Regions from separate parts of the Wansuia hejianensis genome, predicted to be linked through region 2. Evidence: riboswitches for the same ligand, from Rfam matches in the RefSeq annotation. Region 2 holds a riboswitch; the other holds the start of a gene.
What was found. A riboswitch is a leader RNA that binds a small molecule or an ion and turns the genes downstream of it on or off. The one in region 2 is predicted to bind cobalamin.
Positions count from the first base shown of each region.

Region 1: it holds a riboswitch for cobalamin, as region 2 does, so the genes downstream of both, H9Q79_RS03970 (energy-coupling factor ABC transporter permease) here and H9Q79_RS18335 (hypothetical protein) in region 2, are expected to answer to the same signal.

Region 1 is NZ_CP060635.1:846,130-849,545, forward strand. Features, by position in the region: gene cbiQ (cobalt ECF transporter T component CbiQ) at 1-624, opposite strand, end outside; gene H9Q79_RS03965 (energy-coupling factor ABC transporter substrate-binding protein) at 659-976, opposite strand; gene H9Q79_RS03970 (energy-coupling factor ABC transporter permease) at 973-1,725, opposite strand; cobalamin riboswitch at 1,876-2,062, opposite strand; cobalamin riboswitch at 2,679-2,864, shown strand; gene H9Q79_RS03975 (leucine-rich repeat domain-containing protein) at 3,010-3,416, shown strand, end outside.
Region 2 is NZ_CP060635.1:1,243,841-1,247,256, reverse strand. Features, by position in the region: gene H9Q79_RS05720 (threonine/serine exporter family protein) at 1-277, opposite strand, end outside; gene H9Q79_RS05715 (helix-turn-helix transcriptional regulator) at 308-955, opposite strand; cobalamin riboswitch at 1,113-1,303, shown strand; gene H9Q79_RS18335 (hypothetical protein) at 1,551-3,248, shown strand; gene H9Q79_RS05705 (4Fe-4S binding protein) at 3,324-3,416, opposite strand, start outside.

The DNA.
Region 1 (3,416 bases), 400 kb from region 2:
CCCGGATTTCTTCATGGCCCGGACGAAGAGGACAGATACCATTCCTCCGAAGGATTTGCAGGAGGTTTTGAAATCCCTGTTCCCCAGGCGGGAATTCTGAGAGGTCAGGATGTTTCCGGCAACCTCCAGAAGTACGAAAATATACCTGTATATCAGCAGCATCAGTTCAATGATCAAACCAGGCACGTGTAGTTTCCTGAGTTCATTCAGTATATCTGTCATCGGAGTATTCAGGGACAGAAAATACAGGCAGGAGACGCTGGCCAGGGCGGTGAAAATCAACTGCAGCCCGCCGTATACGGAATGCCAGCTGCTGGTGATGTAAATGCTGCCGACTGGAATCGCATAAGCGTCCAGCGGTGTTTTTGAGAAGTTGATGAGTATTGCGAGAGTGGACAACAGAAGGAATACCAGGGGGATCATCAGCAGCTTCCAGTAACGGAAGAACGGGATTCCGCCCTTTCCGACTGTCAGAATCCCGTTCACTATAAGGACGAGAACAGCCATGAGAATCGAACGGCTGATGATACACATACAGAGTGTGATCAGCGCGAAAGCAAATTTCTCACCGGCGTTCACATACCTTAATTTAGAGTTGTAACATAGTTTATCGATCACTATCATGGAATGAATTCCTCTGGAGTTCTATACAGCTTGCCTATAGTTCCTCGCTCACTTTGCCGAGCTTCTTGCGTTCATAAAATCTGCCGATGAAGAAACAGAGAATCCCCACTCCCAGGCCGGTCTGCACGCAGAAGAGAAGGCTTTCGATCTCACCGGGAAGCTCTCCGCCGATGGCTGATTCCAGAACCGGGGTAAACCATGGTTCGTAACCAGGAGACATTTCTTCCACAACCTGGCTTCCGGCGTCATCGGAACCGCCGAATTCGGCGCCTCTCAGAGCGAAAAACGGGATGATGGCAATTAAAGCGGCTACTATTAATAAGATGATTACAGTCTTTTTATTCTTACTCATTCTGCTGCCTCCTTCATAAAGCCGATGGACTTCAGTTCCTTCGCTGCGAAGGACTCCATGGCGATGATGATTACAACGGTCAGGATGCCTTCGATCACTGCCAGCGGCACCTGGGTGGGTGCAAAGACGGCAAGGAATTTTCCAAAGGATGCACCGACGCCGCCCGCCTCTGAAGGATGGGCGATTGCCAGCTGGAAGGCGGTTACACAGTATGTAAAAAGATCACCGATGGCGGCAGCCAGAAATACGCTGATTCTGCGGTTCGCCTTGCATTTTCTGCAGACAGCGTAGATACCGAAGGATACCAGGGGTCCGGCAATTGCCATAGAAAAGCAGTTGGCGCCGAGGGTGGTCAGTCCGCCGTGTGCCAGCAGGATCGCCTGGAACAGCAGGACAATGATTCCCAAAACGCTGACGGTAGCCGGTCCGAAGAGAATTGCCCCGAGCCCGGTTCCGGTCATATGAGAGCAGCTCCCGGTTACTGACGGGATCTTCAATGAAGAAATAACAAAGATGAACGCCCCGGATATTGCGATCAGCGTCAGGGCTCTCCGGTTTTCCTTCACCGTCTTGTTAATCTTAAAAAATCCTGCCAGTAAAAAGGGAATACAGATTACTCCCCAGAGGATACAGTAGGACGGCGGCAGGTATCCCTCCATAATGTGCATGGCATTGGCAGCAGGCACAATGCCGAAGCAGAGGGCCAGGGCGGCGGCCAGTACAACGAGTTTCTTTTGTTTCTTGCTCATACATTTCTCCTTTCATTCTGAGCCGGCTCCATTCTTCCGGCGGCACGCAATTTGCGCACAAAAAAAGCCGCATCTGACTGCTTGGATTTAGATGGGCCCAGACAGCCGGAAACGGGCTGTCTTACGCCTTGTCATCGCACGTAACAATGGCATAATTACATACAATGGGTAGGTCTTCTGACTCATGCATCATCATCTTTACCGTCTTCCCGGTTGCCCAGTGACATATGTGGCAAAGACTACGCAATTACAGCGGCGTGACCGTGCGGGATTCTAACCCGGCTTCCCTATTATCCTGTGGAATGAAACACAGACACCTCATTGCATTTAATTGACTTTAGTATATCGGCAAAATGTTTGATTGTCAAGCTGTAAACGCAGGCCCATCCGGTTTTACAAAAATTCAATACACAATTATTTCACAATATTCTTGACTTTCTAATAAAATGAAGGTATCATAAATAAGATCAAAAGTTTGATATTTTGATCTTTTGCAATTGAATAATAACAGGATACAGTCTGCCGGCGGAAGGCGATAATAGGGAATCCGGTGAAATTACGGAGCCATACGGGAGGGATCCCGATTGTGTGGAAAGCCCACAATTACCTACTGTTTTCTCTAAGAATACATCGATAGGAGGATATGATCGGTGTAGGAGAAGTACGCACAGACTGAATTTAGCAGAGCTTCTCCAATTTAGGAGAAGTTTTTTTGTTTCATAGGAAAGTTCCTCCTATGAAATAAAACCTTCCGGGGGATGCACACGCGCGCTAAGGAAATATGGCCGCTGAGGCGGCAGCGCTCCGGCGCGGGAGTCCGGCAAGCCGGGCTCTTTGTACTTGCAGTGATTATCTGTAATAAAAGGCAGCTTTGCAGGCCCTGGAATAATATTTGCTTAACGGCTGTTCTTATTGCAAAAAATAAAATCATATACTCCGCATCTGAATAAGAGCGGGCAGTGCTGCACCACGGTCAGAGAGTTATCTCTGTTTAAAGGAAACGTTGTAAAGCGACTCATCTTCCGAGCTGTGAATGGGGACAAGGAATGCACAAATGCCACTGGGGTCAAGAAATTCTGGGAAGGCGCATTCTGCGGGTGAACCAAAGCCAGAACACAAAACGTGGGTGATATGCACACTGTGAGCTTTGAAAATGTCTAAGGCAAGAGGACGTTTCTTTTTTGTACCCTTTTTTGCCATATGAGTTTTGGGCAGTGATCACGTGCATTGCCTGTGCTGAAGATTAATCCTAAAGATGTGGGCTACCTGAGGGAGGGATTTGAGATGGAGGGTGTAATGGTGATAAGCCGCTGCAGCAAAGCGGCAGGGAAAAAAGCATTAAGAGAAAAAGTGTTTTCGATGGACAGCCAGGATACTAAAATTGTAAAATATGCGATGAAAAATAATATTCGGATTCAGGCTGCTAATCTGGAAAATATCCGGCAGATCGGTGAAGAGGCTTTTATGGGATGTACTTCCCTGAATACTGTCCGTTTGGAGAATTTGAGAAAAATTGACAAGAGAGCCTTCAGTGGCTGCAGCAAGCTGAAAAAGCTTCACTTTCCATCTTCTCTTTATAAAATACAGTCAGGAGCATTTCAGAACAACAAAAGGCTGCAGACAGTAATATTTCGAAAAGCATGTGGTATGAGGCTATTGGATAGTGAAGTGTTTTCAGGATGTGCAGGTCT
Region 2 (3,416 bases):
AAATATCGTTGGTCAGGTATATTTTATACAGGTTTGTGTCCCGGCTCCGTATCCGCTTGACGACAGTCAGAGAATCGTGATAAGGGTCGTCAAGAGTGACGAACATGCCTGTGACAGTGACATATGCTTCAGTCGACTGGAAGCCTGACAGCTCCAGAATCCGTTGAATCGTATCCTCGACGCGGTATATCTCCGCCCCGTTCTGCAGCATGATCTGACCTGCCAGAACGGCGGTATCCAGCAAAAGTTTGTAATCTGTAATGATTTCCGTTTGCATGTAAGCGTTCTCCCCCAGGGTTTCTATCGTTTATTTTCTTCCGCTTGTATCCATATAGCTGTATAGCGTAAATTTTGAAATTCCAAAGAATCTGGAAACCTTTTCGCCGGACCGTGTGATGAGGAAAGCGCCTGATTCGCTGAGAAAGCGTATGGCTCTTATTTTCTCTTCTTTATTCATGAGAGCCGCGGGTTTACCGATCAGCTTTTCAGACTGCCGGATCAGACTGTCCAGAAAAGTATTTACGTTTGGCGGGGCAGAAGCGGTGACGCTTGATTCTGAGTCCCGCGCATATGGCGCCACAAGGCATTCCAGTGACTGGCTGACGGCGGACAGGGCGGTGATATCGTGGTGTATGGTCAGAAGATAGTCGATCCGGGTGCTCTTTTCGTTGCGTATATAGAGAACGCTGGATTTCAGCAGGCGTCCGTCAGGCGTGCTGTTCAGCAGTCCCAGCCTGTCCTTGGGAAGATAGTTTTCCCGTTTGAGATCTGCAAGGATCTGGGCAGATGGGCCGTCGCCTGGTTTACGGTTTGTGACGTGGCCGTTGACGATATAAACAATGGATTTTTCCGGCGCATATTCTATCAGGTCACAGACAGCGGCCTCGCAGTCGGCGCCGAACTGGCCCGCCAGCCCGTCGGCTGTCTGAATCAGGTATTTCCATGTCTGTGTCAAGGGTAGCCCTCCATGATATCAACAGTGAAAAACAAGTGGTATGTTTAGAAAATTCAGCTAAAAATATAATAGCATTGAAAGATGGGAAAAACAAGATCGTAGAAAAAAGAACCTAATTACTTGATATTATAATTTCTATCTGTTATAATATGGACAGTTAAATACAGGGATTTTCAGTGCCGGCAGAGTGATCTGTCCGGTTAAAAGGGAATCAGGTGTAAGTCCTGAGCGATCCGGTCACTGTAAGCAGGGAGTGAAGCTATAGAAGCCATTGCATTTAGAATGTGAGAAGGCATAGCCAAGCGAAGATCTGCAAGCCAGGAAACCTGCTGAAAAGGTTAGTGAACAGCTTCCGAAGAAAGTGTGTATTCATAAGATGACTGAACAGGATCAGTTTATTTCTAATATCCGAGAAATGAACTGTATCTTTAAAATGGCATCTGCCTTCTCCAGAGAAGACAGATGCCATTTTTGCTTCTATGGTTTCTTCATGGGTGATAGTCTGTCATGTACCGGGAAGCTACATTGACAGGAATCCGGCCGCCTCTCAAAAGGCCGTCATCCGGGCAATTTGCCTTTGAGGAAGGAGAAGAAAATGAAAGGAAACATGAAGAGGTTTCTGGCAGCTTTTCTGTCATCGCTGATGGTGCTGGGAATGGCGTCAGGTGTGTATGCGGATACTCCGGAAACACAGAGCCAGACTGAGAACAGACCCCAGGAAGGAACAGAAAGCCAGGGCAATGACAGCCTGACACCGAAGCCGGGCTCTTCGGAAAGTCAGAAAACGACAGAGACGGAGGAGAGCGGTAAACAAAGTCCACAGACACAGAATCCGGAGAAAGACACAGATACCGGCAGTGCGGACAGCAAGAAAACGACGCAGGGCAAAACAATGATAGCTCCGTCAGTTTCAGGAACGCCGGAAGCTTCTAAAGTGCCTGAGGGATCAGACGATACAGATACTTCAGGTAAAGACAGCGGTAAAGCTCAGTCTGAAGAGAAGAACAGTCTTGAACCGGACGGCAGGGAGGACAGCGAAAATCCGGCAATTTCAGGCGCAGAAACTGAGGAGACACAGGCCGAACGAAAGTTCGAGATCCAGAAGACAGAATTAAAAAAAGATCAAGGACAGTTAATAGTCACAGTATATACAGAGAATAACGACTATGACCGTATCTACATAGGTTCCAGGGAGGATACTGACAAGACTCCTGTAATTGAAGGAATCAAACAGGTAATGGGCGGTTATAGCTTCCGTTTCCAGGTGGAAGAAGAAAAACTCGGACAGAGGTTAACTGTCGTACCGGGAGTGACGGAAGAGGATTCCTGGTATACGGATAAAGATGTTTACTGCGATATCCCGGAGATGGAAGAAGAGCAGGGATTTTTGGAGTTTTCAGCTGTAGATAGTCTGCGGGACCAGGCTGTAATGTCGATTTCTGAGGGAACTGACAATTCCGGGAATGCGGAAATTAATGCTCAAAAGCCGGACGGGACCACATTTCCTATGTTTAATATAGAAAAATCGACAGCGCAGGTAAATGGGGACCAGATAGATATCGTCTTATATTTGAAAGCAAATGCTTCCGGTAAGTTCACATATAGTGAGATTTATCTGGGGAGCAAAGAAGATGAGGAAAAGACACCAACTATAAAAGAAAATGTCAATGAGAGTAATCAGCAGGTATACAGTTTCAGTGTTCCATTGTCAGTACAGGGAACGAATGTAAAGTTTGTTCCTATTAAGGCGGATGGAAGTCATGAGATTGACCTGGCGCAGAAGATTTCAGATAAAATCATGTGTGTGAAGGGAGATGTCATATCACACTACGGCGTGCCAGAAGAAATATTCCGGGAAGAAATCATCAGGGATCTGTATGAGATAGATAACGGCTTTTTTGATCCCTGCTTTGGAAGTATCGAGCTTCCGCGGCCGGAAGGGGAGCCGGAGATCTTTGTCCTGTCCTCGTGCGGCACAGGGATATCTGTGTTCCGGAGTCTTCAAAAGGAAAATATACCATTTGCAGCAGGGATTTTGTACACCAATGACATTGATTATCAGTTGGCCAGGCTTTTGGCTGCCCGTGTAGTGACGGAAGAGCCGTTTCGGGAAATCAGCGGGGAACGGTACAGGGAAGCACTGGAGCTTATGAGCCGGTGCGGAAAGGTGATTAACGCAGGGGTCAGGCTGGGAAGCTGTAACCGGAAGATGGTGGAGCTCATAAAAGCCGCTGAAAAAATGGAGCATTACATCTGCCTGGAAACCCGCCGGCACAGACGCGGCGCGGTCTGAGGGAGGGGATGAAAAAGAGGCTGTTTCAATCTTTGTTGAAACGGCCTCTTTTTAGATGTAATCTTTATGGAAGAATCAGCCTTCTACGATCTCCAGCACATCCATGGGGCATGCTTTTACGCAGATTCCGCAGGCGATGCACTTAGAAGCATTCGGGCTTTCTTCAGC